2 linked regions of the Cryptosporangium aurantiacum genome follow. The protein of the gene in region 1 interacts with the protein of each later gene in a pairwise test. Links are inferred from orthologs where the notes say so. Each region holds a gene or a part of one and is shown in the gene's direction. Other genes may lie near its edges. The genes, in order: BUB75_RS00955 and BUB75_RS25880.

Evidence for each region.
Region 2: the proteins of BUB75_RS00955 (region 1) and BUB75_RS25880 interact in binary tests that used the Escherichia coli proteins (3 or more experiments, as listed by UniProt). The link is inferred for Cryptosporangium aurantiacum from one-to-one orthologs.

What each region holds. Positions count from the first base shown.
Region 1 is NZ_FRCS01000001.1:231,121-245,194, forward strand. Bases 3,834-6,706 are described here. They hold BUB75_RS00955 (cysteine desulfurase family protein), read left to right. Parts: upstream 3,834-4,617; coding sequence 4,618-5,796; downstream 5,797-6,706. Other genes in these bases: BUB75_RS00950 (MFS transporter), read left to right, coding at 3,834-4,604; BUB75_RS46935 (helix-turn-helix domain-containing protein), read left to right, coding at 5,978-6,523; BUB75_RS00965 (ATP-dependent Clp protease proteolytic subunit), read left to right, coding at 6,529-6,706. In the rest of the region: BUB75_RS00935 (MFS transporter), read left to right, coding at 1-897; BUB75_RS00940 (electron transfer flavoprotein subunit beta/FixA family protein), read left to right, coding at 1,107-1,886; BUB75_RS00945 (electron transfer flavoprotein subunit alpha/FixB family protein), read left to right, coding at 1,901-2,860; more of BUB75_RS00950, read left to right, coding at 3,141-3,833; more of BUB75_RS00965, read left to right, coding at 6,707-7,257; tRNA 2-thiouridine(34) synthase MnmA, read left to right, coding at 7,367-8,455; BUB75_RS00975 (ArnT family glycosyltransferase), read left to right, coding at 8,592-10,595; BUB75_RS00980 (ArsR/SmtB family transcription factor), read right to left, coding at 10,619-11,104; BUB75_RS00985 (S41 family peptidase), read left to right, coding at 11,191-12,105; BUB75_RS00990 (methionine synthase), read left to right, coding at 12,196-13,275; NAD-dependent DNA ligase LigA, read left to right, coding at 13,279-14,074. UniProt on the Escherichia coli protein: Master enzyme that delivers sulfur to a number of partners involved in Fe-S cluster assembly, tRNA modification or cofactor biosynthesis. Catalyzes the removal of elemental sulfur from cysteine to produce alanine.
Region 2 is NZ_FRCS01000008.1:171,957-186,148, forward strand. What follows is about bases 10,959-13,949. They hold BUB75_RS25880 (sulfurtransferase TusA family protein), read left to right. Parts: upstream 10,959-12,356; coding sequence 12,357-12,542; downstream 12,543-13,949. Other genes in these bases: ctaC (aa3-type cytochrome oxidase subunit II), read right to left, coding at 10,959-11,038; BUB75_RS25875 (cysteine desulfurase family protein), read left to right, coding at 11,173-12,327; BUB75_RS25885 (carbohydrate kinase family protein), read right to left, coding at 12,645-13,622; BUB75_RS25890 (HesB/IscA family protein), read right to left, coding at 13,908-13,949. Also shown: BUB75_RS25815 (sugar phosphate nucleotidyltransferase), read left to right, coding at 1-919; BUB75_RS25820 (Lrp/AsnC family transcriptional regulator), read left to right, coding at 1,038-1,325; qcrB (cytochrome bc1 complex cytochrome b subunit), read right to left, coding at 1,474-3,090; qcrA (cytochrome bc1 complex Rieske iron-sulfur subunit), read right to left, coding at 3,090-4,145; qcrC (cytochrome bc1 complex diheme cytochrome c subunit), read right to left, coding at 4,142-4,936; ctaE (aa3-type cytochrome oxidase subunit III), read right to left, coding at 5,076-5,684; BUB75_RS25845 (cytochrome c oxidase assembly protein), read left to right, coding at 5,767-6,723; BUB75_RS25850 (hypothetical protein), read left to right, coding at 6,794-7,216; trpD (anthranilate phosphoribosyltransferase), read left to right, coding at 7,213-8,256; BUB75_RS25860 (nucleotidyltransferase domain-containing protein), read left to right, coding at 8,660-9,427; BUB75_RS25865 (cytochrome c oxidase subunit 4), read right to left, coding at 9,708-10,124; more of ctaC, read right to left, coding at 10,136-10,958; more of BUB75_RS25890, read right to left, coding at 13,950-14,192. UniProt on the Escherichia coli protein: Sulfur carrier protein involved in sulfur trafficking in the cell. Part of a sulfur-relay system required for 2-thiolation during synthesis of 2-thiouridine of the modified wobble base 5-methylaminomethyl-2-thiouridine (mnm(5)s(2)U) in tRNA.

The sequences.
Region 1 (14,074 bases):
GGGGCCGCGAACCTCGCTTCGAGCCTGGCGACGAGCTTCGCGGTGTTGCTGTTCGCCCGGTTCCTAATCGGGGTCAGCGTCGGTGGGTTCTGGGCGATCGCGGGAGGGATCGCCCTGCGGCTGGTTCCGGAGCGGCACGTCCCGCGGGCGACCGCCCTCATCTTCGGCGGCGTGGAGACCGCCTCGGTGCTGGGCGTCCCGCTCGGGACGCTGCTCGGTGATCTGAGCGGCTGGCGAGTCGCGTTCGCGGCAGTCGGTGTTCTCGGCCTGGTGTCGCTGGTCTGCCTGATCGTGCTGCTGCCGAAGATCCCGGCGGCAGCACCGCTCGCCTTCGCCGATCTGCCCCGGGTCTTCGCGCGCCGGGCCGGGTTGCGGCTCGGCATCGCGCTGACGTTCCTGGTGGTCACCGGCCACTTTCTCGCCTACACGTTCGTCCGGCCGCTGCTGCGGGCCGAGGGCGTCGACGGCGACCTGGTGGGCGTCTTCCTGCTGACGTTCGGCGCGGCCGGGATCTGCGGGAACTTCGTGGCCGGGGCGCTCGTCGCCAGGTACTTGCAGGCGACGGTCACCGGGATCTGCGCGTTGCTCGGGGCGTCGATGGCGATCCTGGCGGTGGCGGATGTCACCACGGTCACGGCGGGTGCAGTGCTCGCGCTGTGGGGGCTCGGTTACGGCGCCGTGCCGATGGCATTGCAAACCTGGATTCTGGACGCGGCCCCGGAGGCCACCGAAGCGGCGTCCGCGCTGTACGTCTCGGCTTTCAACCTGTCGATCGCGCTCGGAGCGCTCGTCGGTGGACTCGCCGTGAACCATGCTGGACTGAGCAGTGTGTTGTGGCTCGGAACGGCCCTCGCGGTGCTCGGCGCGGGGCTGTCGATCCGGCGTCCGAGCCGCTAGTGAGCGGCGCCACGCTGACGGATGTCACGGGACGTGGTGATATGGCTAACAGGACTGGCCGTTAACGGCGGGTGCGTAGAAATGCTACCGACGGGTAACATCACTCCTGACTGTATTACCTAGCGTGCGCGCGGACCGGTGCTGCCCCGGCAACCGACCGCGGGGGCACGAGTCCGTGGACGATCTGAGCAGGAGGTCTGAACAGACCCATGAACATCGTCGTACTGGTCAAGCAGGTTCCGGACTCCGGTACCGAACGGTCACTGCGCGCAGACGACAAGACCGTGGAGCGCGACTCGGCCAGCCTCGTGATCAACGAGATGGACGAGTACGCGATCGAAGAGGCGCTCAAGGTCAAGGAAGCCGTCGGCGGCACGGTCACCGTGCTGACGATGGGTCCGGACAAGGCCACCGAGTCGATCCGCAAGGCGCTCTCGATGGGCCCCGACGGCGCGGTGCACGTCAACGACCCCGCGCTGCACGGTTCGGACGCCCTCGCCACGTCGAAGGTGCTCGCCAAGGCCCTGCAGGGTCTGGAGTGGGACCTGGTCATCGCCGGTGCGGAGTCGACCGACGGCCGCGCCGCCGCCATGGCCTCGATGCTCTCCGAGCGTCTCGGTGTCGCCGGCCTCACGGGTGCCCGCAAGCTCACCGTCGACGGCAGCACGCTCACGATCGAGCGGCAGCTCGAGGACGGCTACCAGGTCGTCGAGGCGCAGACCCCGGCGATCGTCAGCGTCTGGGACACGATCAACGAGCCGCGCTACCCGTCCTTCAAGGGCATCATGGCCGCCAAGAAGAAGCCGGTCGACACCAAGTCGCTGGCCGACCTGGGCGTCGACGCCTCCGAGGTGGGTCTGGGCGCTGCCACCAGCAGCGTCGTCGAGTTCGCGCCGCGCCCGCCGCGTGCCGCGGGCGAGAAGATCACCGACGAGGGTGACGCCGGCAGCAAGCTGGTCGCGTACCTGGCCGCCGAGAAGATCGTCTGAGGAGGATCACACCCATGGCTGAAGTGCTGGTTCTCGTCGAGCACGTCGACGGCGCCGTCAAGAAGATCACGACCGAGCTGCTCACCGCCGCCCGTCAGCTGGGCGAGCCGTCCGCCGTCGTGGTCGGTGCGCCGGGCACGGCGGCCGGCTACGCGGACACGCTCAAGGAGTTCGGTGCGGCCAAGATCTACGCGGCCGAGTCGGACGAGGCCCTGACCTACCTGGTCGCGCCGAAGTCCGACATCCTCGCGTCGATCGCCGGCTCCGCTTCGCCGGCGGCGATCCTCATCGCCGCCACCGCGGAGGGCAAGGAGATCGCCGGCCGGCTGGCCGTCAAGCTCGAGTCCGGCCTGCTGTACGACGTCGTCGGGCTGGGCGCGGACGGGGTGGCCACCCAGGCCATCTTCGCCGGTCAGGTGATCGTGAAGTCGCAGGTCACCTCCGGTACGCCGATCTACGTCCTGAAGGGCGGGGCGGTGGACGCAGAGGCCGCGCCGGCTGCGGGCGAGCTCGTCGAGGCGTCGGTGTCGCTCTCCGAGGCGGCCACCAAGGCGAAGATCCTCGACCGGGTCGTCGAGTCGAGCGGCTCGCGTCCGGAGCTGACCGACGCGAACATCGTCGTGTCGGGTGGCCGGGGTGTCGGTTCGGCCGACAACTTCAAGGTCGTCGAGGACCTGGCGGACTCGCTGGGCGCTGCGGTCGGTGCGTCGCGCGCCGCCGTCGACTCCGGCTTCTACCCGCACCAGTTCCAGGTCGGGCAGACCGGTAAGACCGTGTCGCCGCAGCTGTACGTCGCGCTGGGCATCTCCGGTGCGATCCAGCACCGGGCAGGCATGCAGACCTCGAAGACGATCGTCGCGGTCAACAAGGACCCCGAGGCTCCGATCTTCGAGCTCGCCGACTTCGGTGTGGTGGGCGACCTCTTCGCGGTGGCCCCGCAGGCCGCCGAGGAAGTGCGCAAGCGCAAGGGCTGAGCTTTTTCGTCGGCCTGCGGCCGGGCACCCCGCTGGGGTGCCCGGCCGTTTCGCTGCATTGCCGTTCTGCTGCATTGCCGTTCTGCCGCATTGACCTCAATCGCGGTTGAGGTTTTAGCGTCGGACGAGTCATCGGTGACCGGCGCGCGCCTCCACCGGTGACGGTGTTCGGCCGGCGCGCAGTGAGAGGTGGACGATGCGGCGCGCGGCGCAGCTGGACCCGGACGTCGGTGGTCACCATCCGGAAAATCCGTCGATTCGACGCCGTAACGTGCAGGGTGTGACCGACTCGATCTCTGACGCCCGAACCGAGCCGGCCGCCCCGGAGCCGACCCGCCCAAGCGTGTTCGGGAAGGGGTACCGGGCGACGAGCGTCGGGCTGCTGCTGATCGTCACGATCGTGGCGTTCGAGGCGATGTCGGTGGTCACCGCGATGCCGATCGTCGTCGAATCGCTGGACGGGATGGCGTTCTACGCCTGGCCGTTCTCCGCGTTCATGGTCGCGAACCTGCTCGGCATGGTCGTGGCCGGTGAGGTGTCCGACCGCCTGGGACCCGCGAAGCCGATGCTCGCCGGGCTGGCGACGTTCGCGGCCGGCCTGCTGATCGCCGGTACCGCCACGACGATGGTGCAGCTGATCGCCGGACGCCTGGTCCAGGGCCTCGGCGGCGGCGTCCTGATCGTCGTCATGTACGTGCTGATCGGCGCGGGTTACCCGGCCGAGCTCCACCCACGGGTTTTCGGGCTGACCGCGATCGGCTGGGTGATGCCTGGGCTGATCGGGCCCGTGGTCGCGGGTTCGCTCGCCGAGCACGCGCACTGGCGGCTGGTCTTCCTCGGGCTGCTGCCGCTGGTGATCGTCGGTGCCGTGCTGATCGTCCCCGGGTTGCGGCGGACCCGTCCTCGAAGTGCGGGCGAGGCCGGGCCGACAGCGGTTTCCGGCACGTACCGCGGTGGCACGGCGGCCCGCTGGCCGTTCGCCCTGCTCGCCGGCGTCGGCGTGGTGCTGTTACAGCTCGCGGGCGAGCGGCTCGACGTCGTCGCGATCCCGCTCGCGGTGGCCGGGGTGATCGCCGTCGTGCTGGCCGTGCGCGTGCTCCTGCCGGTCGGTACCGGCGCGGCGGGCCGGGGACTTCCGGCCGTCGTCCTGATGCGCGGGCTGGCCGCCGGATCGTTCTTCGCCGTGGACACGCTCGTCCCGCTGACGCTCAGCTCCGTGCACGGGTGGAGTGCGGTCGGTGCGGGGCTGCCGCTGACGTTCGGGGCGCTCGGCTGGTCCAGCGCGTCCTGGCTGCAGGGCCGGTATCCCAAGCTGCCCCGGTCGGTGGTCGTCGGCACCGGGATGGCGGCGGTCGGCGTCGCGTGCGCGTCGATGGCGGTCATCGCGTGGGTTCCCGGATCGGCGTGGGCGGCGTTCCCGGCCTGGATCTTCGGCGGCCTCGGGATGGGGCTGGTGATGCCGTCGCTCGCGGTGCTGCTGCTGGAGTTCTCCACCGACGCCGACCGCGGCCGGAACAGCGCGAGCCTGCAGATCTCCGACGCGCTGCTCAGCTCGCTGACGATCGGGTTCAGCGGCGTCCTGGTGGCGGCGGCGACGGCCGGTGCGTTCCGGCTGTCCACCGCGGTCGGGGTGATCGACCTCGCGATGGTGGCGGTGGCGATCGTCGGCATCGCCGTCGCGCCGCGGCTCCGGCGATCGGCTGCGCCCCGCCTTCGCCATCGGGCGAGCACCGGCGCCGGATAGTCTGAACGCCGTCATGGTGTACCTCGATCACGCGGCGACTACGCCGATGCTGCCGGAGGCGGTTGCCGCGCTTACCGGTGCGCTGGGCGCTGTCGGCAACCCGTCCTCGTTGCACGCGGCGGGACGCCGGGCGCGCCGCGCGGTCGAGGAGGCACGGGAACGCCTGGCCGCCGCTCTCGGCGCTCGTCCGTCCGAGGTGTTGTTCACCGGCGGCGGCACCGAGAGCGACAACCTCGCGGTCAAGGGCATCTTCTGGGCTCGCCGGGACGCCGATCCCCGGAAGACCGTGGTGCTGGCCTCAGCGGTGGAGCACCACGCCGTGCTGGACGCCGTCGACTGGCTGGCCGCCCGAGAAGGCGCCACCGTCGAGCTGCTCCCGGTGGACGCCGACGGCCGGGTGTCACCCGCGACGTTGAGCGAGGCCCTGGAGAAGCACGGGGACACGGTCGCTCTGGTGACCGTGATGTGGGCGAACAACGAGGTCGGCACCGTACAGCCGGTGGCCGAGCTGGCCGCGATCGCGAAGGCGGCCGGGGTGCCGTTCCACAGCGACGCGGTGCAGGCGGTCGGGCAGGTGCCGGTGGACTTCCACGCGTCCGGCGTCGACGCGATGACGCTGACCGGCCACAAGGTGGGTGGTCCGCTGGGCGTGGGGGCGTTGCTGCTCGGGCGGGACGTGCCGTGTGTGCCGCTGCTGCACGGCGGTGGTCAGGAGCGGGACGTGCGGTCCGGGACGCTCGACACCCCGGCGATCGTCGCGTTCGCGGTGGCGGTGGAGGCCGTGGTCGAGGCGCAGGCGTCGTATGCGGCGCGGGTGGCGTCGCTGCGCGACGAGTTGGTCTCGCGTCTGCTCGCCGAGGTGCCGGACGCCGTCCTGAACGGGCCCTCGTCGGGGTCGTCGCGGCTGCCCGGTAACGCTCACTTCTCGTTCCCCGGCTGTGAGGGTGACGCGCTGCTGATGCTGCTGGACGCCAGGGGCATCGAGTGCTCGACCGGGTCGGCGTGCTCGGCGGGTGTCGCGCAGCCGAGCCACGTCCTCGTCGCGATGGGGTCGGGGGTCGAGCGGGCACGCGGCTCGCTGCGGTTCTCGCTCGGGCACACGTCCACCGTCGGGGACGTGGATGCGCTGGTCGCGGCGATCGGTGGCGTGGTGGACCGCGCCCGCCGCGCGGGAGCCGTCCGCAAGGCATAGCGCTTCCTCGGGCGCGAGGGCGCCCCGCCTGCCCGGGCCGCCTCCGCGGGCCGCCTCCGCGGGCCGCCTCCCGAGCTGCCTGGGCGGGCGAGACGCGGAGGGCGCGCTGGTGCGGCGCGCGGGCGCGTCGTTCGCTAGGGGCGGAGTGCTCTTATCTCATATTCGAGATACCGTTCTTGCTATGGACGAGGAGTTGCCCCGGTTGCCGGGGTTCCGGGAGGCGGCCTTGCGGCGTCGGCGGGAGACGATCGGCGTGCTCGCCGATCACCGGCGCGCCGCCGGGCTCTCGCAGACCGAGCTCGCCGCCCGGATGGGCACGTCGCAGTCGACGATCGCCCGCCTCGAAGCGGGCGAGGTCGACCCGCGGATCTCCACGCTCGAGCGGTACGCCGACGCGCTCGGCGGGCGGCTCGACGTCACGCTGCGCTTCGACCCGGCCCCGGCCGCACCGATTCCGCCGGGGCTGCCGCTGCTCCGGCCGGTCTCCGATCCCGCGGTTGCGCCCGACGTGCCGGCGCGCGAGTTCCCCGCGGTACCAATGAGGCCCGCAGCCCACACGTCGCCGCCCCCGGTGTCGCCCGGCTCGCCCGCCGGTCCGCCTGGCTCGCCCGCCGGGCCGTTGGAGCCCGGGCCGCCGGATGGCGACGCCCCCCGGCGTCCGCATGCCGCGCCTTTGCCCCCGACAGTCGCCGACCCGCCCGCACGTCCGACCCAACGACGGTGGTGATCTGTATGTCCTCCGCAACCTGGTTCCCGCCCGAACGCCCTCGCCCGTGGGAGCCCCGGCAGCCCGAGTGGCGTCCGCCGGGCTGGCAGCCCACCCAGCCCACGCAGCCCCACGAGCCGCCGCAGCCCGAACGGCCCCGCCCGTACTGGCCGCCGACGCCACCGCCCCAGCTGCCGCCGCCCGCCGAGGACGTCCGCGAGCTCTGGGAGGACCGCCTCCTCGACCAGCGGATCGTGCAGGTCAACGGACGCATCGACAACGACGTCGCCACCCGGGTCGCGAGCCGCCTGCTGCTGCTCGAGTCCCGGACGAGCCGGCCGGTGACGCTGCGGCTGAACAGCGGTAACGCCGACCTCACCGCGGTCTGGACGCTGGTGGACACGCTGGACGCACTCGTCGTCCCGGTGCACGCGCTGGTCGTCGGCGAACTCGGCGGCGGGAGCCTGGCGCTGCTCACCGCGGTCGCCGAACGGTATGCGCACCCGCACGCCCGGTTCCGGCTGGCCGACCCCTCGCTGCCGAGCATCACCGGCACGGCCGGGCAGCTCGCCGGTGAGGCCGCGGCGAACAAGACGCTCGTCGACTCGTTCCACGCGCGGCTCGCCGAGCTGACCGGGAAGACGCTCGACGAGGTGGCCGACGACTTCCGCCGCGGACGATTCCTCACCGCCGATGGTGCGGTCGAGTACGGCTTGATCACCGACATCCGGCCCCGCACGGTCCGTCCCGAGTGACCAGGAGGAGCAGCCACGACGAGTAACCCCGTACGCTCGTAGCCGAGCGAAGAGCCGGCGAAGAGCCGGCGACGAGCCGAGCGAAGAGACGAACGGGAGGCACGGACCGATGCGTGTGCTGGCGGCGATGTCCGGCGGGGTCGACTCCGCGGTGGCGGCTGCCCGCGCGGTGGAAGCCGGCCATGACGTCACCGGCGTCCACCTGGCGCTGTCGCCGTCCCCGCAGCAGCACCGCCTCGGCGCGCGTGGCTGCTGCACGGTCGAGGACTCCCGCGACGCCGCCCGCGCCGCCGACGTGATCGGCATCCCGTTCTACGTCTGGGCGATGGCGGACGAGTTCGGCCGCGACGTGGTGGACGATTTTGTCGCCGAGTACGCGGCCGGCCGCACGCCGAACCCGTGCCTGCGCTGCAACGAGAAGATCAAGTTCGAGGCGGTGCTCGACCGCGCGCTGGCGCTCGGCTTCGACGCGGTCGTCACCGGCCACCACGCCCGCCTGGAGCAGACCGAGACCGGCCCGCGCCTGCGCCGCTCCGTCGACGACGGTAAGGACCAGTCGTACGTGCTGGCCGTGCTCCGCCCCGACCAGCTCGCGCACGCGATGTTCCCGCTGGGCGACTCCACGAAGGCGCAGGTCCGCGAGGAAGCCGCGCGCCGGGGTCTCGGCGTCGCCGAGAAGCCCGACTCGCACGACATCTGCTTCATCCCCGACGGCGACACGGCCGGCTTCCTGCGTAAGCACCTCGGGGAGACGCCCGGCGACATCGTCGACGGCGCCACCGGCGAGGTGCTCGGCAGCCACAGCGGCGCCTACGCGTACACGGTCGGCCAGCGCCGTGGGCTCAAGCTCGGCCGCCCGGCCGCCGACGGTAAGCCCCGCTACGTCCTCGACATCTCGCCGGTGGAGAACACCGTGCGGGTCGGTCCCGCGGAGGCGCTCGACGTCGACGAGGTGATCGGTGCCCGCCCGGTCTGGACGAACGAGCCGCGCACCGAGCCGTTCGAGTGCGTCGCGCAGCTCCGGGCGCACGGCCAGACGTTCGCCGCGACGGTGACCCCCGACGGCGACCGCTGGACCGTCCGCCTGCACACCCCGGCGCGGGGCATCGCGTCCGGACAGGCCGTTGTGCTCTACGACGGCGACGTCGTCATCGGTTCGGCCACGATCGAGCAGGCCCGCAACGCGGTCCCGGCCTGATCCCACAGGGATCTCTCAGGCACCTCACCGGCGGCGAACAGGCGCATTGGCGATCGTCGAAGCATGACGGAGCGCTGTGCGCTTCGGTGACCGCTGGTCTGCCGTAGCGCAGAGCGCCGCCCCGCTGGAGACTCCCGTGACCGCAACCCTGTCCCGCCCCGACCTCGATCGTGACAGACCGTTACCAAGGAAGTACGTACCGAAGCGCCAGCACCGCCTGTCGCTGGTCGCGCTGCTGCTCGGCACCGGGGTGCTCTACCTCTGGAACCTCTCGGCGTCCGGCTATGCGAACGAGTTCTACGCCGCCGCCGTCCAGGCCGGGACGCAGAGCTGGAAGGCGCTGCTGTTCGGCTCGCTGGACAGCGCGAACTACATCACGGTCGACAAGCCACCCGCCGCGCTCTGGGTGATGGGCCTCTCCGGCCGGCTCTTCGGCTTCAACTCGTGGAGCATGCTCGCGCCGCAGGCGCTGATGGGCGTCGCTGCCGTCGGCCTGCTGTACGCGACCGTGAAGCGGTGGTTCGGCCATGCGGCCGGCCTGTTCGCCGGTGCGGCCCTCGCGCTCACGCCGGTCGCCGTGCTCATGTTCCGCTTCAACAATCCGGACGCTCTGCTGACGCTGTTGCTCGTGGCCGGCGCGTATTGCGTCGTCCGCGCCGTCGAGAGTGGACGTACCGGCTGGCTGCTGCTGGCCGGCTCGGCGCTCGGTTTCGGCTTCCTCACGAAGATGCTGCAGGCGTTCCTGGTGCTGCCCGCGTTCGCGCTGGTGTACCTGATCGCCGGTAAGCCCCGGCTGCGGCGCCGCATCGGGCAGCTGCTGCTGGCCGGTGTGTCGCTGGTGGTCTCCGCGGGCTGGTGGATCGCGCTGGTCGAGCTGTGGCCGGCGTCGTCGCGTCCGTACATCGGTGGCTCCGAAGGCAACAGCGCACTCGAACTCGCGCTCGGCTACAACGGCCTCGGCCGGTTGACCGGGTCCGAGGGCAACGGCGGTGGCGGTGGTGGGTTCAGCGGCGCCGCGGGGCTGTTCCGGCTCTTCAACGAGAACATGGGTGGCCAGGTCTCCTGGCTGTTGCCCGCCGCGCTGATCGCGCTGGTCGCCGGGCTGGTCCTGACGTTCCGGCGGCCGCGCACCGACCGCACCCGGGCGGCGCTCGTGCTGTGGGGCGGCTGGCTGCTGGTCACCGGCCTGGTGCTCTCGTTCATGGAGGGCACCGTGCACGAGTACTACACGGTCGCGCTGGCGCCGTCGGTCGTCGCGGTGGTCGCGATCACCGGGCGGTTGCTCTGGCTGGAGCGGCGCCGGTTCGTGGCCCGTGCCGCCCTGGCGGCGATGGTCGGAGCGACCGGCGCCTGGAGTTACGTCCTGCTGAACCGGACTGCGGACTGGTACCCGCCGCTGCGGTACGTCGTCGCGGTGGGGGCCGTGGTTGCGGTGGTCGGGCTGCTGGCCGGTGGACGTTGGAAGAAGCTGGCGGCGGTCGCGCTGATCGTCGGCCTGCTGACCGGGCTGGCCGGGAGCGGTGCGTACGCGCTGCAGACGGCGGCCACCGCGCACTCCGGCAGCACGCCGACCGCCGGTCCGGCCACGAGCGGCGGTATGGGTGGAGGTAATCCGCGGTTGGGAACCATGCCCTCCGGTGGCCAGGGTGGTCCCGGCGGCCAGCAGGGCACTCCGCCCGACGGCAGCGCCTCGTCCGGCTCGGCCTCGAGCACGGACTCGGCGAGCGGATCGTCGGACCCCACGGCGGCCGGCTCGACGTCGTCCGCAGCAGGGAACAGCACCACGACGGCGGGGAACCGGCCCACCGGGGGCGGAACCACCAGCAGCGCGGAGCTGACCGCGCTGCTGAAGGCCTCGGACACCACCTGGGCCGCGGCCGTCGGCACGTCGCAGACCGCCGCCTCGCTGGAGCTGGCGAGCGGGAAAGCGGTGATGGCGATCGGCGGCTGGAGCGGTAGCGACGAGTCGACGACGCTCGCGGCGTTCCAGGCGCTGGTGAAGGCCGGCAAGGTGCACTACTTCGTCGCCGGTGGTCAGGGCGGTGGTGACGGGGTGCTCGGTCAGATCACCAGCTGGGTCGAGGCGAACTACACCGCGACGACGGTCGGCGGCACGACGGTCTACGACCTGACCGCCTGACTCGACCGAGCGCTACGGCCTCCTCATCGCGGTTTGTAGACCGTGACGAGGAGGCCGTAGCGCTCTGCGTCGTCGCCGGCGTCCTGCAGGTCGTCGATCATTTTTTCGAGTGCGGCGGCGACGGTCGCGGCCTGTTCCGCGGTCAGCCGGACGTTGCGAAGGCGGCTGCCCACCGGCTCCGCGATGGCGAGCTCGTCGGCGACCGCGCGCATCAGGATCGGGCCCTGCGACGCGGCATCCGGGCCGGTGAACGAGAGCCGCCGGGCGGACCGCCGGTAGTAGTGCTCGGTGCCGCCGCGCACCTGGCGGGTCTCCACGATCCGCACCAGCCCGGCTTCCTGGAGTACGCCCAGGTGGTGGGCGATGTTGCCTTTGCGCTGGTCGAGGGCCTTCGCGAGCTGGCTGATCGTGGCCGCCTCGGTTCCCAGCGCGAACAGCAGGCGATGCCGCAGGGGGTGCCCGAGCGCCTTGTACTGCGCGGCGTCGGAGATTTCGAGATGTTCGTCCACGGCTTAAGTGTCAAGAACTCTTGACGCTTTGTCAATCGCGGTGCTTCACTGCCGGTGGCAGTCACTTCACGGCGGGAGCCACCACCATGCGAAGCGCGGAGATCGACGCGATCGTCGACCGGACGATCGAGCTGCTCGACCAGTACGTCTTCCCAGACGTCGGGGCACGGGCCGGAGCGGCGGTGCGGTCCGCGCAGGCGGCGGGCCGCTACGCCGAGGGCATCGAACCGGAGGTGCTCGGGAAGCTCGTCACCGACGATCTGCAGTCGATCAACGGCGACAAGCATCTGCGTCTGCAGTTCACTCCTGACGCCTTACCGCTGACGACGGGGGACAAGGCCGCCGACGACGACGCCGAGCACGCCGAAGCCGCGCGGGAGGCGGCCCGGGACGCGGGTGGCGTCCGCAGGGTCGAGCGGCTCGACGGCAACCTGGCCTACATCGAGATCGAGACGCTGTGGCCGCCGGTGATCGCGGCACCGGCGATGAGCGCCGCGATGACGCTCGCCGACGGCGCCGACGGCCTCGTCATCGATTTGCGCCGGTGCCGGGGTGGGTCGCCGGACATGGTCGCGTTCGTCTGCAGCCACCTGTTCGGGCCGGATCCCGTGCACCTCAACGACATCTACGACCGGGCGACGGACGAGACCCGGCAGTACTGGACATCCTCCTCCGTGCCCGGTCCCCGATTCGGACCCGAGCGCCCGGTCGCGGTGCTGACCAGCGCGTTCACGTTTTCCGGCGGGGAGGAGCTGGCCTGGGACCTGCAGGAACTCGGGCGAGCGACGCTGTTCGGCGAGATCACTCGAGGTGGTGCGCATCCGGTCGACCGGGTCCAGGTCCACCCGCATCTGCGGGTGACGGTCCCGAGCGCGCGTTCGGTGAGCCCGCGCTCCGGCGGGAACTGGGAGGGCACCGGAGTGCGACCGGACGTGGAGGTGCCCGCCGCCGACGCCCTCGCCCGCGCGGTGGAGCACCTGCTGGGTGCCCGAGAGAGTTGACCCGCTAGGCGCGAGAGGTCGCTGACGGGACAACTTTCTCCGGGCCGGCGGCAGCGGGCGGCTACCCCGGCTGGCCGTAAGGTTCTCGGCGTGGAAGCGACATACCCCTGGCCCGCCGGAGCGGCGACCGGTGTGGGCTCACTGCCCGGCACCGACGTCGTCGAGGCAGTGCGGACCGTGCTCGGCGAGTTGCCCGACCTGCCGCACCTGCCCGAGCTGCCCGCCCGCGGCCCCGGCTCCGACCTGATCGGCCGCGGCGCGTCGTTCCTCGTCGAGTTGCCGGTGGATCTGCAGCCGTCCGGGTGGCGGCTGGTCGACCGGCCGGGACGCGACCTGCGCCGAGCGCTCGACCTATTGGAGCGCGATCTGGACGCGCTCACCGAGCAGGCCGAGGGCTACACCGGCCCGCTCAAGGTGCAGGTCGCCGGGGTCTGGACGCTCGCCGCGTCGATCGAACTCCACAACGGCGCCAAGGCGCTCTCCGACCCGGGCGCGGTCCGTGACCTGGCCGCGTCGCTGCTCGACGGGCTGGTCGCCCACCTCGCCGACGTGCGGCGCCGGGTGCCGGGCGCGTCGCTCCTGATGCAACTCGACGAGCCGTCGCTGCCCGCCGTGCTGGCCGGGCGGATCAAGACGCCCAGCGGCTACGGCACGGTGCGCCGCCCGGAGGAGAGCGTGGTCGAGCAGGTGCTCGCGACGCTGGTCGAGAAGGTCGGCGCGCCGGTCGTCTTCCACTGCTGCGCGTCCGACGTGCCGTGGGCGCTGTTCCGCCGCACCGGCGCGGCGGCGGTGTCGGCCGACCTGACGCTGCTGGGCCCGCCGGACCGCTGGAGCACCCGGGCCATCGACACGATCGGCGAGGAGCTGGACGCCGGGCTCGGGCTGTTCGCGGGTGTGGTCCCGGCGGTGCCGCCGGCCGCCGCTCCGAACACGGCCGATGCGCGTGCTGCCCGTCGCGCGCAGGCCCAGGAAATGTCGGACCCGGCCGCTAGCGTGACTCCCGTGCGGACGCTTTGGCAGCGGCTGGGTTTCGACCCGGCCGGCCTGGCGAGCCAGGTGGTGACGACGCCTACGTGTGGGCTGGCCGGCGCCACCGGCGACCGCGCGCGGGCAGTGCTGGCGCAGGTCCGGGCAGCCGGGCGCAGCCTCGTCAAGGATCCGGAGGCCTGAGGCGTGGACGAGACAGACGTTCCCAACCCGACGTCGGAGGACGTGACGGTCGACCCGGCGCCGCCGGAGGTACGGAAGCAGCACGACGTGCTGGCCGAGGAGATCCTCGGCCACCAGTTCGCGTACTACGTCTCCGACGCACCGACGGTGTCCGACGCCGACTACGACCGAATGATGCGCGAGCTGGAGGCGATCGAGGACGCGCACCCCGACCTGCGCACGCCCGAGTCGCCGACGCAGCGGGTGGGCGGCACGTTCTCCACCGACTTCACCGCGGTCGACCACCTCGAGCGGATGCTCAGCCTCGACAACGCGTTCAGCGACGAGGAGTTCACCGAGTGGGCCGAGCGGGTGCACCGCGAGGTCGGCACCGAGATCCACTACCTCTGCGAGCTGAAGATCGACGGGCTCGCGATCAACCTGCTCTACGAGAACGGCCGCCTGACCAGGGCGCTGACCCGCGGCAACGGTGTCACCGGCGAGGACGTCACGCTCAACGTCCGCACGATCGCCGACGTGCCGACCGTGCTGTCCGACGACGGTGGGCACGACGTACCCGCGCTGGTCGAGGTTCGCGGCGAGGTGTTCTTCCCGGTCGAGGCATTCGGCGATCTGAACGCGAGCCTGGTCGAGGCGGGCAAGGCGCCGTTCGCCAACCCACGCAACGCGGCGGCGGGCTCGCTGCGGCAGAAGGACCCGCGAGTCACCGCGTCCCGGCCGCTGCGGATGCTGGTGCACGGCATCGGCGCCCGCGAGGGCTTCGCCCTCACCCGCCAGTCCGAGGCGTACGACCGGTTGA
Region 2 (14,192 bases), on another replicon or contig:
GGGCACTCGGCTGCGCCCGCTCACCGAGCTGCGGCCGAAGGCGCTCTGCCCGGTGGGTAACGTCCCGCTGCTCGACCGCGCGCTCGCCCGCCTGACGTCGCTCGGGTTGAGCGGCCCAGGGGCTGTCGCGGTCAACGCCCACCACCATGCTGAGCAGATCGCGGCGGCGGTCGCCGGCCGGGCGCACCTCTCGGTGGAGCAGCCGGAGGCGCTCGGCACCGCAGGCGCCGTGGCCGCACTGCGCGACTGGGTGGCCGGGCGGGACGTCCTCGTGGTCAACGCCGACGCGTACCTCGCGGGAGCGCTCCCCGCGGATTTTGTCGCCGGGTGGAGCGGGGAGCGGCCGCGGCTGCTCGTCGTCGAGGCGGGTGACCGGCGGCGTGACTTCGACCGGTGGCGGTTCGCCGGGGTCTCCCTCCTCCCGGCGGAGGCGGCGGCGCGGCTGCGTCCGGAGCCGACCGGGCTCTACGAGGTGCTGTGGCGCGCCGCCTGGGCCGCCGGAGCCTTGGAGCTCACGCCGTTCGACGGAACGTTCATCGACTGCGGCAACCCCGCCGACTACCTCGCCGCGAACCTGCACGCCCGCCGCCACGCCGCCGACACCCCCGCTAGCGCTGCCTCCGACGCCAGCGCTGGCGCCGGCACTGCCGACAGCTCCGACACCGACGCCGACGCCAGATCCGCCGCCTCCGACGGCGCTGGCCCCGGCGCCGGTGACCGCCGCTACGTCGCCGGCGTCGAGCCCGGCATCGACCCGGCCGCGGTCGTGACCGGCGAAGCCGTTGAGTCCGTCGTCGGCGCCGGAGCGGTGGTCGCGGGGCGAATCGTCCGCTGCGTGGTGTGGCCGGGAGCGCGCGTCGACGCGCACGAGTCCCTCACCGACGCCATCCGCGCCGACGCGCTCACTGTCCACGCCTAACTCGCCGAAGCGCGGATACAAGCCGCTCCGGGCTGCGACGGCGCCCCTCTGAACCCAAGTGACTAGGCTGGCGACCGCACCGCGGAACGGGCCGCGGGGGACCCCGAGGAGCGTCCACGTGATCACGTCGATCGTGATGATCAGCTGCGAGACCGATCTGATTCCCGAGGTCGCCCAGACCCTCGCCGACCTGCCCGGGGTCAGCGAGGTGTACTCGACCGCGGGCAACGTCGACCTGATCGCGATCGTGCGGGTCCACGAGTTCGAGGAGATCGCCGAGGTGATCGCGGGCCGAATCAGCAAGGTTCCCGGCATCGTCGACACCGAGACGCATATCGCGTTCCGCGCCTACTCCCGCCACGACCTCGACGCTGCGTTCTCCATCGGCCTCGAGGGCACCGACTGACCCACCCCGCCCGCATGCCGCGGCGACCCGTCCCAAGCGATGAACATTCTGTGCCGCCATAGGGGCACAAAGTGTTCACCGCCTCGGCGGCGATGCACACGACAGGGCCCCGCCGATCACGAGGATCGACGGGGCCCTGGTCGTTCGGTCAGTAGTTGCCGGAGTCGACCGACGAGGCGCCGCTCAGCTCCGACGGCTTCTTGCCGTCGTCGCCCGCCCCGACGGCGGTCTTCGCGACCTCCTCCGGACGCTCGAGCGGGATGAAGAAGCCCCGGATCGCGCGCCCACCGGCACCCAGCTTGTTCATCTTCTTCGGCACCGGGGCGCCGACGTAGTCCAGCTCGACGTGGCCGTGCTCGTCCGGCTCACCGAGCGGCTGGTGCACCTCGATGAACTGTCCGGACGGAAGCCGCCGGATCATGCCGCTCTCCACGCCGTGGGCCAGCACCTCGCGGTCGTGCTGCTGCAGACCGAGGCAGATCCGATACGTGAAGAAGTACGCCAGCGGCGGCACGACGAACAGGCCGATCCGGCCCGCCCACGTCGTCGCGTTGAGGCTGATGTCGAACTTGTCGGCGATGATGTCGTTGCCACCCGACAGCAGCAGGATGACGAAGAAGCTGATCGCCATCGCGCCGAGGCCGGTGCGGGCAGGCGCGTCCCGCGGACGCTGGAGCAGGTTATGGTGCCCGCGGTCCTTGCCGTACTTCTGTTCCAACCATGGATAAGCGCCGGCGAGCGTGAACATCACGCCGGCTAGGACCACGGATGGCCAGAACATCGCCGGGATCGTGTAGCCGAAGCTGCGGAACTCCCACGCAGGCATCAGCCGGACCGCGCCGTCGAGCCACATCATGTACCAGTCGGGCTGCGAACCGGCCGAGACGACCGCCGCCTCGTACGGGCCGAACAGCCAGATCGGGTTGATCTGGACCAGACCGCCGAGCGCGGCGATGACGCCGAACACCAGCATGAAGAAGCCGCCGGCCTTGGCCGCGAACCCGGGGAACATCCGGTGACCCACCACGTTCTGGTTGGTCCGCCCCGGGCCGGGGAACTGGGTGTGCTTCTGCTTGACGAGCAGGCCCATGTGCGCCGCGATCAGACCGAGGATCGCCGCGGGCAGGAGCAGCACGTGGATGATGTAGAAGCGTTCCAAGATGAACTCACCCGGGAACTCCCCGCCGAACAGCGCGAACGAGACCCAGGTACCGACCACCGGGATCGAGTAGATGATCGCGCTGGCGATGCGGAGACCCGTGCCGGAGAGCGCGTCGTCCGGGAGCGAGTAGCCGAGGAAGCCCTCGAACATGCCCAGGACGAACAGCGTGACACCGATGACCCAGTTCAGCTCACGCGGGCGGCGGAACGCACCGGTGAAGAACGTCCGGAACATGTGGACGAGCATCGCCGCGACGAACATCAGCGCGGCCCAGTGGTGGATCTGGCGCATGACCAGACCACCGCGGACCTCGAACGAGATGTTCAGCGCCGAGTCGTACGCCTTCGACATCTCCACGCCCTGCAGCCGGGTGTAGGAGCCGTCGTAGATGACTTCCTGCGGCGACGGGGTGAAGAACAGCGTCAGGAACGTGCCGGTCAGCAGCAGGACGATGAACGAGTAGAGCGCGATCTCGCCCAGCATGAACGACCAGTGGTCAGGGAAGACCTTGTTGAACACGCGACGAAGCGGCGTCGAAGCGTCCAGACGGTCGTCCGCCCAGGTGCCGACAGCAGCTGGTTTGATCTTCGGCAGCAGTGGCATTACGGACGCTCCCAGAAGGCCGGTCCGACAGCTTCCTTGAAGTCGCTCTGGGCGACGAAGTAGCCCTCTTCATCCACGGTAATAGGAAGTTGCGGCAGTCGCCGCGTCGCGGGACCGAAAATCGGTCGGCAGCTGTCTTTGACGTCGAACTGCGACTGGTGGCACGGGCAGAGCAGCCGGTTGGTCTGCTGCTCGAAGAGGCTGGCGGGGCAGCCCGCGTGCGTGCAGATCTTCGAGTACGCGAAGTAGTTGCCGTAGTGGGCGTTCTCGAAGCCCTTCCGCGGCTTGAACTCCCTGGCGTCCTCCTCGCGGAGGTGGATCAGCAGCGTCGGCGAGTCCGCGTACTTCAGGCCGGTGCCGTGCGGGATGCCCGGGAACACGGTCTCCAGACCGCCGGCCGAGACCTCGCCCGGACGGATCGGCGTGCCGTCGTCCCGGACCAGCCGGACGCCCTCCTTGAACCCCGTGGTCCACAGCGGCTGGTCGTCCCCGTGCGGGTCCTTGATCAGCGCGCCGAGCGGCACGATCGCCATCAGGCCGAGCGGCGCCGCACCGACGGCGAGCGCGCCCTTGAGCAGCGGACGGCGCTTGATGCCGGTCTCGTCGACCATGTTCATGATCGTCGCGGCGGTCAGCGCCCGCTCGTCCAAATTGGGGTTGTTGTCGTGGCGGTCTTGGACCGCCACCTCCTCCGGCATCAGCTTCTTGACCCAGACGATGATCGCCGCGCCGAGCGCGAACAGCGCGGTGCCCATCGTGAAGCCGAGCAGCGGCGTGTACAGCTTGTCCGGGCCCCGGCCCTGCTCGTACTCGTACGGCCAGGCCACGTAGACGACGATGAACGCCAGCGCCGCCAGGCCGGTCAGGATCAGCAGGAAAGCGATCGTACGTTCGATTCGCTTCTCGCGCTTCGTGCCGGCGACCGCGAACCGCGGCTGGTAGTGGACGATCTCGACGCCGTCCCGCCGGGCACCTTCCCGCACCAGGTCGAACTGGTTGTGCTTGGGGTCGGTCGGGTCGAAGTCGACCGGGGTCCCGCTCCCGTGCTCACTCATGACTTACCCGCAATCCACAACGCCCCGAACAGACACACCACGATGCCCACCGCGAAGATCACGACCATCTCCGGCACCGGGCCGGTCCGGCCGATGCCCCAGCCACCCGGGTCGGCGTCGGTCTTCTGCGTCTGGACGTAGGCGATGATCGCCCTCTTCTCCTCCGGCGTGAGCTGGTTCTCACCGAAGACCGGCATGTTCTGCGGCCCGGTCAGCATGGCCGCGTACAGCTGACGGTCGGTGGCCGGCTCGAGCGACGGCGCGTACTTGCCGGAGGACAGCGCACCACCGTTGGACGAGAACGCGTGGCAGGACGAGCAGTTCACCCGGAACAGCTCGCCGCCGAGGGCCTCGTCACCGCGCAGGTTGCCGTCCGGGATCTCCGGGCCGCCGCCGATCGACTGGATGTAGGCGGCGAGCTGCTTGGCCTGCTCGTCGTCGTACGCCGGCTGCTTGCGCTGGACCTGGGCCTCCTGGCGCGCGGCGGGCATGCGACCGCTGGTCACCTGGAACTCCACCGAGGCGGAACCGACGCCGATCAGGCTGGGACCGCGGTCTTCCACACCCTGCGCATTGGTGCCGTGGCAGCTGATGCAGCTCTTGTCGTAGAGCTTCTGTCCTTCGCGGACCGCGAGCGAGCTGGAAGTCTCGTCAGCCTGCCCGGTCGGCGCGAACGTGGCGTACGCGCCGCCGATCAGCCCGAGCGCCAGGGCGAGGACAACGATTCGCCCGGCCTTTCCAGCCCGGTTTCGAAACCGGCGCCTCAAACGGGCGGCGGCGGAGGCGATCATGCCGACTCCTCGCTCCGCTCGGAGCCGGCATGATCGCACGGCGACTCTGCTAGCCGTACCTCGCGCAAGCGCTCGGTCAATGGATTCACCTTGTCGGTCGAGGAGCCAGTCGTGGCGGACGGCCACTGGTTGGACGGCATCACTTGACGAAGTAGATCGTCGCGAACAGTCCGATCCACACCACGTCGACGAAGTGCCAGTAGTACGAGACGACGATCGCGCTGGTGGCCTGCGCCGGGGTGAACCGCCCGAGCGTGCTCCGCCCCATCATCAGCAAGAACGCGACCAACCCGCCGACCACGTGCAAGCCGTGGAAGCCGGTCGTCAGATAGAACATCGTCCCGTAGCCGTTGGACGCGATCGTCACGTCCTCGTGCACCAGGTTGCGGTACTCGTTCGCCTGGCCGAGCACGAAGATCAGCCCCATCACGAACGTGATCGCGAACCACCGCCGAAGCCCGTAGACGTCGCCGACCTCGGCGCGGAACACGCCGATCTGGCACGTCACGGACGACGCCACCAGGATCACCGTGAAGACCAGGGCGTACGGGATGTTCAGCTTCTCGGTCTCTTCGTGCCAGAGACTCTGACCCGGGCCGGAAGCTCGGATCGAGAAGTACATCGCGAACAAACCCGCGAAGAACATGAGCTCGCTGGAGAGCCACACGATCGTCCCGACACTGACCATGTTCGGCCGGGTCAGCGAGTGGATCTGGCTCTTCTCGATACTGGTCGTGGCCGTCGTCACGGGAGCATTATGTCCCGCCCGAATCCCAGCGCACGCACCGGGTGCCTACGTCGTGTCGTAGATTCCGGCCTAAGGTGGAGCGGTGCTGTCCACCACGGGTGTCGATACGGCCCTGACCAGCGTCGAGCTACCGGTGTTCACTCCTGCCACGGTGTTCACCGCGGCCAACCTCGACCAGTGGATGGCGATCGCGCTCGTGGTCGTCGCCGGGCTGTACCTCTACGGCGTCCACAAGCTGCGCGCCCGGGGTGACCGGTGGCCGATCGGACGAACACTCGCGTTCGTACCGGGTGGGCTCGGCGTGATCGCGCTCGCGACGCTGTCCGGCGTCGGCACGTACGACGACACGTTGTTCAGCGCTCACATGGTTCAGCACATGATGCTGAGCATGGTGGCGCCGATCCTGATGGCGCTCGGCGCGCCGGTGACGCTCGCGCTGCGCACGCTGCCCGCGCGCAGCCGGAAAGCGCTGCTCGCGTTCCTGCACAGCCGCTACTTCCGCCTGATCAGCCACCCGCTGATCGCATTCGTGTTCTTCATCGCGACGCCGTACGCGCTCTACCTCTCCGGCTGGTACCCGGCGACGCTGACCAACACCCTGCTGCACGAGTTCACCCACGTGCACTTCCTGGTCGTCGGCTCGCTGTTCTTCTGGCCGCTGATCGGCCTGGACCCGCTCCCCGGACGCTGGCCGTACCCGGCGCGGGCGCTGATGATGATCATCTCGATGCCGCTGCACGCCGTGCTGGGCGTGATCATCATGCAGATGGCTGGCCGGATCGCGACCTCCTACTACGAGGGCCTGAACCTGAGCTGGGTCTCTCCGGCCATGGACCAGCAGGTCGGCGGCGGCCTGCTCTGGGCGTCCGGCGACCTGATCAGCCTGCTGATGCTCGCCGCGTTCGTCACCCAGTGGATCCGCTCCGACGAGCGCACCGCGGCCCGGATCGACCGGCAGCTCGACCGCACCTCCGGCGAGGACAACGCGTTGGACGCGTACAACGCCCGGCTGGCCCGGCTCGCCGAGCGGCGGCCATAACCAGGCGGTGCGGTGTCGGGGGTCGGCGCTACGATCCGCTCAAGCCGCCGCACGTTGGGAGCCCGGACAGATGACCAAGGCCAGTGCCACGCCCGCGACCGTCCTCGTATACAGCGATGACGCGGCCGTCCGCGAGCGGATCCGGATGGCGGTCGGCCGCCGGCCTGCGGCCGACGTCGGTCCGATCACCTGGGTGGAGGCGAGCACGGGCGAGGAGGTCGTCGCGCTGACCGACGCCGGTGGGCTCGACCTTCTTCTGTTGGACGCCGAGGCGTGGCCCACCGGCGGCATGGGCATCTCCCGCCAGCTCAAGAACGAGGTGGACGACTGCCCGCCGGTGTGCATCGTCCTGGCGCGCAAGGTCGACCGCTGGCTGGCGACGTGGTCGGAGGCCGATGCGGTGCTGTCCCACCCGCTCGACCCGGTAGCCGCCGCGAGCACCGTAGCCGACGTGCTGCGGCGCACGCTGGGCGCGCTGCCTGTCGCGCGATGACGGCCCCGCTCCCCCAGACCTGGCCGTCGCTGCTCAACACGCTGCTGGCGCGGGAGTCGCTCAGCCCGGAACAGACCACCTGGGCGATGAGCCAGGTGATGTCCGGCGACGCCACCCCGGTGCAGATCGCGGCGTTCGCGATGGCGCTACGAGCCAAGGGTGAGACGCCGGAGGAGGTGTCGGGGCTGGTCGCGGGCATGCTCGCGGCCGCGACGCCGATCGACGTCTCGCCGGACGCCGTCGACATCGTGGGCACCGGCGGCGACCAGGCGCACACCGTCAACATCTCGACGATGGCCGCGATCGTGGTGGCCGGCGCCGGTATCCCGGTGGTCAAGCACGGCAACCGGGCGGCGTCGAGCAGCACCGGCGCGGCCGACCTCCTCGAGTACCTCGGGGTGCCGATCACGATGACGCCCGAGCGCGCGGCCACGTGCGTCCGCGAGGCCGGAATCGCGTTCTGCTTCGCGCCCACGTATCACCCCGGGCTGCGGCACGCCGGTGTGGCGCGGCGTGAGATGGGCGTCCCGACGTTCTTCAACTTCCTCGGCCCGCTCACCAACCCGGGCCGGGTCCGGGCCAGCGCCGTGGGCTGCGCGAACCTGCGGATGGCGCCGGTGATGGCCGGGGTCTTCGCACAGCGGGGCGCTTCGGCGCTGGTGATGCGCGGCGAGGACGGCCTGGACGAGTTCACCACCACGGCCGCTACGCGGCTCTGGGTGGTCGCTGATGGATCGGTGACCGAGGTCGTGTTGGACGCCTTGGATCTGGGCGTTCCGCGGGCCGAGCGGTCGGACCTGCGCGGCGCCGACGCGGCGTTCAACGCGAAGGTCGCCCGCGCGGTGCTGGCCGGTGAGCGCGGCCCGGTGCGGGACGCCGTGCTGCTCAACGCCGCCGCCGGGATCGCCGCGTACGAGGGCTTCTCCGGCGGGCTGGAGGCGTCGCTGCGAGGCGGTCTGGAGCGGGCGGCGGCAGCGGTCGACTCCGGGGCGGCCGGCACGGCGCTGGACCGCTGGATCGCGGTCGCGACCCAGGATTGACGCTCGCTCACCGGGGCTACGGCGGAGCCCGCCGCAGCCCTCGGTGGCGGGGCGGCCGTTGCCCCCGTCGCGGGGCGACCGTTGCCCCCGGCGCGGGGCGACCGTTGCCCCCGTCGCGGGGCGACCGTTGCCCCCGGCGCGGGGCGACCGTTGCCCCCGGCGCGGGGCGACCGCAGCCCGGTGGCCGGGCCGCCGCGGCCCCGTCGCGAGGCAGCCGCGGCCCCGGTGGCGGGCCGCCGCAGCCCGGCGGCGTGACGAAGATGACGTCCACCGGGGGCCGTCCGGGAACTAGCGTTGTCGCAGGTGAGCCGCGTGCGAACAGCATGCGGACACTGGACGACAGTACGTGAAGAAATGCTGACGAAACGTTCCGTCAGTCCGGACCCGATGGGACACTTAGCCCGTGCCGCCCCCTCTCCCTCCGCGGGTTGCCGCCGCGGTGGCAGCGACTGTCGCCGATCTCGTCGCCGCAGGGACGAGCGGCGTCGTCCTGCTCGGTAGTCAGAGCCGTGGTGACGCCCACGAACACAGCGACGTCGATCTCGTCGCGCTCGGCAACGGCCCGGAGTACACGCACCGCCAGCTGGGCGGTCTGCTCATGTCGGTGTCCTGGCGGACGGCCGACGCCGTCCGCGGATCGTTCGCCGACCCCAAACTCGCCGGCAGCACCGTGCCCGGCTGGCGCGCCGCGGTGATCCTGCACGACGCCGACGGCACCGCCAACGAACTCTCGGCGGAGGCCGGTGCGTGGCGCTGGTCGGACATCGAGGGGCCACGGCGGGCCTGGATCGCGGGCCAGATGACCGGGCGGGCCGAGGTCGTCCAGCGGCTGGTCGGGTCGCTCGCAGCCGGGCGCCGGACGTCCGCCGCGGTCACCCGCAACCGGCTGTCGACGCGGTTACCGGTGGTCGCCGCCGTGCACCACCGCATCCTCTACGACGCCGAGCACCGCCTGTTCGACCTGGTGGCCGACGCGATGGGGCCGTCCTGGCGCCGTTCACAGGACGCGGCGCTGGGTCTGCGGGGCGAACAGCTGGCCGACTCGTGCCGTGCCGCATTGGGCCTCTACGCCCAGCTGGCCCCGGTGGTCGAGCCGTACCTGAACGCCGATCAGCTGGCCGTGGTCCGGTCCGCCGCTGAACTAGCCTGGGCCACCCAACACGCCGCATAGTGCACGGCCCGCCCAGAACGGCGCTGACAGGCGAGCGCGAGGCCTTGAGTATCAGTACATACGAGGCGGCCTCCCGCTCGACTGCCAGCTCCGCTCTGGGCGCGCTCCCGCCGTAGCAGGTACAAAAGCAAAAAAGCCGACCCGGTAGGGGTCGGCTCTTGGTTTTAACCTGGAGCCCGTCCAGGGCGACGCTGGCATCCGCGCGCAAGGCCGCCTCGTATGACTGATACTCAAGGCCTTGCGCGCGGCTGTCAGCGTCGGTCTGGACGGGCCGCCGTCGTTAGTGTTCGCCGGGCTTGGTGTAGTACTCGAAGAGAAGCCCGGTCACGGCCATCAGCACGGCGATGACGCCGAGCGCGATCAGCCACGGGAACCAGTACGCCACACCCAGCCCGGTCACCGTCGCGGCGACCGCGATGCCGAACGGCCAGTAGCTGCCCGGGCTGAAGAAGCCCAGGTCACCGGCGCCCTCGGAGATCTCCGCGTCCGACCGGTCCTCCGGACGGGGCTCGATCCGCCGGGCGACCAGCGAGAAGAACTGCCCACACATGCCGCACAGCAGACCGGACAGGACCAGCGCCGTCGTACCGACCCAGTCGGTGTGGTACGTGGTCTTCGACGTCCACACGCCGTACAGCGCCGCAGACGCGAACAGGAACACGGCGAGCAGGTTGAAGATCCTGGACTCGCTCTTCATGGTCGCTTCTCCTAGCTCGGCTGACGCGAGGTGCGGTCGGGGTTGAACGGCGTCGTCGTAGTGGCGATCGGGCTCTCACCGATCGACTCCAGCGCATCGTAGGTCGAAGCACCGTTCTGCTTCGCCGCGATGAACTGATCGAACTTCTCCGACGTCACCGCGCGCAGCTCGAAGTTCATGTTCGCGTGGTACGTGCCGCAGAGTTCCGCACACCGACCGACGTAGGCACCCTCTTCGCCCTTGTTGATCGTCGCCTCGAACGAGTTCGTCCGCCCCGGAACGACGTCGCGCTTGAACAGCAGCGCAGGCACCCAGAACGAGTGGATGACGTCGTCGGAGGTCTCCATGAACCGGATCCGCTCACCGGTCGGCACAACCAGCACCGGGATCTCGGTCGTGGACCCGATGGTGCCGATCGGCTGCTTTTCCTTGTCCTGGAGCTCCGGGTAGAGGAACTGCCAGTTCCACTTGAACGCCACCACGGAGACCGTGAGGTCCGGGTTGGCCTTCTGCTTGTCGACGAACGTCTGAACGATCGCGGTGTAGTAGAAGAGCACCGCGATGATCAGGAACGGAACCGCCGTGTAGAGGATCTCGATCGGCAGGTTGAAGCGGGTCTGCACGGGCAGCTCGTCGCTCTTCTTGCGGTACCGGATCACCGCCCAGAAGATCAGGCCCCAGACGAACACGCCGACCGCGAGGGCGGCGATGACCGAGCCGGTCCAGAGGTCTTCCATCTGCTCGGCCTGCGGGGTGATCCCCTTCGGCCATCCGAACCGGAGTACTTCCTCGGTAGAGCAGCCGGAGAGCAGCAGCGCCGTCGCGCCGGCAACGCCGGTGACGGCGGCAAAGCGCCCGGCCCGACCAGAACGCCGAGTACGACGTTCGGCACTCGCTGACGGGTTTGCCCCCACCAGTCGCCCTCCTCATCGGCGCCCGACGTACCTGCTCCAGTCGGGTCTAATCCCTTCGACCGAACGTAGACTACTGGACCCCCGAGGCGCCGACCCGCAGGGGTCGCCGACGCGCCGGGGTAGCGTTCCGGAACGTGTCCGACGACCGGGAACCGCCAATACGGACGTACTTCGACGCCGCCACCGCGGTGCCGCTGCACCCGGTCGCGCGGGAGGCGTTCCTGGCCACTCTCGACGACGGCTGGGCCGACCCCGCGCGGCTCTACACCGAGGCGCGACGCGCCGGTCAGCTGTTGGAGGCCTCCCGGGCCGTGGTCGCCGAGGTGATCGGCGCCCGCCCGGACGAGGTCACGTTCTGCGCGAACGGCTCGGTGGCCGCGCACGCGGCCGTCCTCGGCGGGTTGGCCGGGCGGCGGCGCGCCGGATCCGTGTTCGTCCACTCCGCCGTCGAACACTCCGCGGTGCTGCACGCCGCCGAGACCCACGGCACGGCGGTCCCGGTCGGAGTGGACCGTGCCGGCCGGGTGTCCACCTCGGCCTTCGCCGAGGAGGTCGCGCGACCGGGGGTCGCGCTGGCAGCGCTGATGAGCGCCAACCACGAGGTCGGGACGGTGCAACCGGTCTCGGAGGTGGCTGCGGCGTGCGCCTCGGCCGGCGTTCCCCTGTATGTGGACGCTGCGCAGTCGCTGGGCCGTACTCCGGTACCCGGCGGCTGGTCGTTGTTGACCGGGAGCGCACGCAAATGGGGCGGCCCGGCCGGCGTCGGTGTGCTGGTCGTCCGTGCCGGGACGCGCTGGACCTCGCCGTGGCCGGCGGACGAGCGGGAGCGTGGTCGTGCTCCGGGGACGCCGAGCCTGCCCGCGATCGTGGCCGCGGCCGCGTCGCTGCGGGCGGTCGCGGCGTCGGCCGACGCGGAGCGCGCACGGTTGGCACCGCTCGTCGACCGGATCCGGGAGCGGGTGGCGGCGACGGTCCCGGACGTCGAGGTCGTCGGTGACCCGGTGGACCGGTTGCCGCACCTCGTCACGTTCTCGTGTTTGTACGTGGACGGCGAGGCGCTGCTGCACGCACTGGATGCACGGGGGTTCGCGGTGTCGTCCGGGTCCTCGTGCACCTCGTCGACGTTGTCCCCGTCGCACGTGCTGGAGGCGATGGGGGTGCTCAGCCACGGAAACGTGCGGGTGTCGCTGCACCACGCGACGACCGAGGCGGACGTGGAGCGGTTCCTCGCGGAGCTGCCGGGAATCGTGGCTGACCTGCGCGCGACGGCGGGGGTGACCGGCCTGTGACGCCCGAACTCACCCTGGATTGCCGCGGGATGCGATGCCCGCTCCCGGTGATTCACCTGGCGCGGCGGATCGGTGAGGTGCCGGTGGGTGCGGTAGTGCGAGTGCTCGCCGACGACCCCGCGGCCCGCGTCGACATCCCGGCCTGGTGCCGCATGCGCGCCCACGAGTACCAGGGCGCCGACGGCGACGCGCACGACGTCCGTCGTAACAATTAAGCGGCCCTCGTTCTAACCCGGAGCCCGCCGAGGACGAGGCTGGCGTGCGCGCGCAGGGGCCTTGCGCGCGGCCGTCAGGCTCGTCCTCGGCGGGCCGCCCACCTAACGGGCGATGTGGGCGGCTACTTCTTCAGCGGCGCGGTCCCCGTAGTCGTCGCCGAGACGCTTCACGAACTCGGTCGCGTCAACCTGGTACTCCTGCGTACCGACGGTCTCCAGCACGTACGTCGCCAGCAGGTTGCCGACCTCGGCCGCCCGCTGCAGGTCCAGGCCCCACGACAGCGCGGTGAGGAACCCGGCGCGGAACCCGTCGCCGACGCCGGTCGGGTCGGCCTTCACGGCCTCGGTCGCGCACGCGACGTGGATCCGCCCGATGTTCCGGCCGACGATCTCGACGCCGTCCTTGCCGAGCGTGGTGACCCGCACGTCCACCCGGTCGAGCACGTCGTCCGCCGAGTAGCCGGTCTTCGACTCCAGCAGCGTCTTCTCGTACTCGTTCGTGAACAGGAACGCGGCCCCGTCGATGAGCTGCCGCACCTGGTCACCGGTCATCCGGGCGAGCTGCTGCGACGGGTCGGCGGCGAACCGCAGCCCGCGCTGCCTGCACTCGACGGTGTGCCGGACCATCGCCTCCGGGTCGTTGGCCCCGACCAGCACCAGGTCCAGCCCGCCGACGCGCTCGTCGATCGGGCCGAGTTCGATGTTCCGCGCCTCGCTCATCGCCCCGGCGTAGAACGACGCGATCTGGCACATGTCGTCGTCGGTCGTGCAGACGAACCGGGACGTGTGCGCGTACTCGGAGACGTGCACCGAGTCGCAGTCGACGCCGTGCCGCTCCAGCCACGAGCGGTAGTCAGCGAAATCGTTGCCCACCGCGCCGACCAGGATGCCGGGGAGCCCGAGCTGGCCCATCCCGAACACGATGTTGGCGGCCACCCCACCACGCCGAACGACCAGGTCGTCGACCAGGAACGACAGCGAGACGCGGTCCAGCTGGTCCGGCATCAGCTGCGTGGCGAACCGGCCCGGGAAGTGCATCAGGTGGTCGGTCGCGATCGACCCGGTGACAGCGATTTTCATAGGGCGTCCATCCGGGGTTTTCTCCATCCGGGTAAACAGCTGAAGGGCACCGCGCCTCGAGAGCCGGGCGCTAGAGATATGACACGGCCGCTGCGGGCCGACACAGTCGGTGGGGACATCGACGGGCGACAGCCTAATGCACACTTCCGGCGCTCACTCCCGTACGCCCACGATGCGGGCACACCGGGTGAGCCACCGGACGCGCTGCGCACCCGACGTGTGGGCACACGAAACGGCGTCCACCACCGGGAACCGGTGACGGACGCCGTCGCGAAAGGCTCTAGCTCAGTGGAACGAGTCGCCGCAGGCGCAGGACCCGGTCGCGTTCGGGTTGTCGATCGTGAAGCCCTGCTTCTCGATCGTGTCGACGAAGTCAATCGTCGCGCCGCCCAGGTAGGGCTTGCTCATCCGGTCGACCGCGACCTCGACGCCGTTGAAGTCGAGGATCGTGTCACCGTCGAGCGACCGCTCGTCGAAGAAGAGCTGGTACCGCAGGCCGGAACAGCCACCGGGCTGGACGGCGATGCGCAGGCGCAGGTCGTCCCGGCCCTCCTGGTCGAGCAGAGCCTT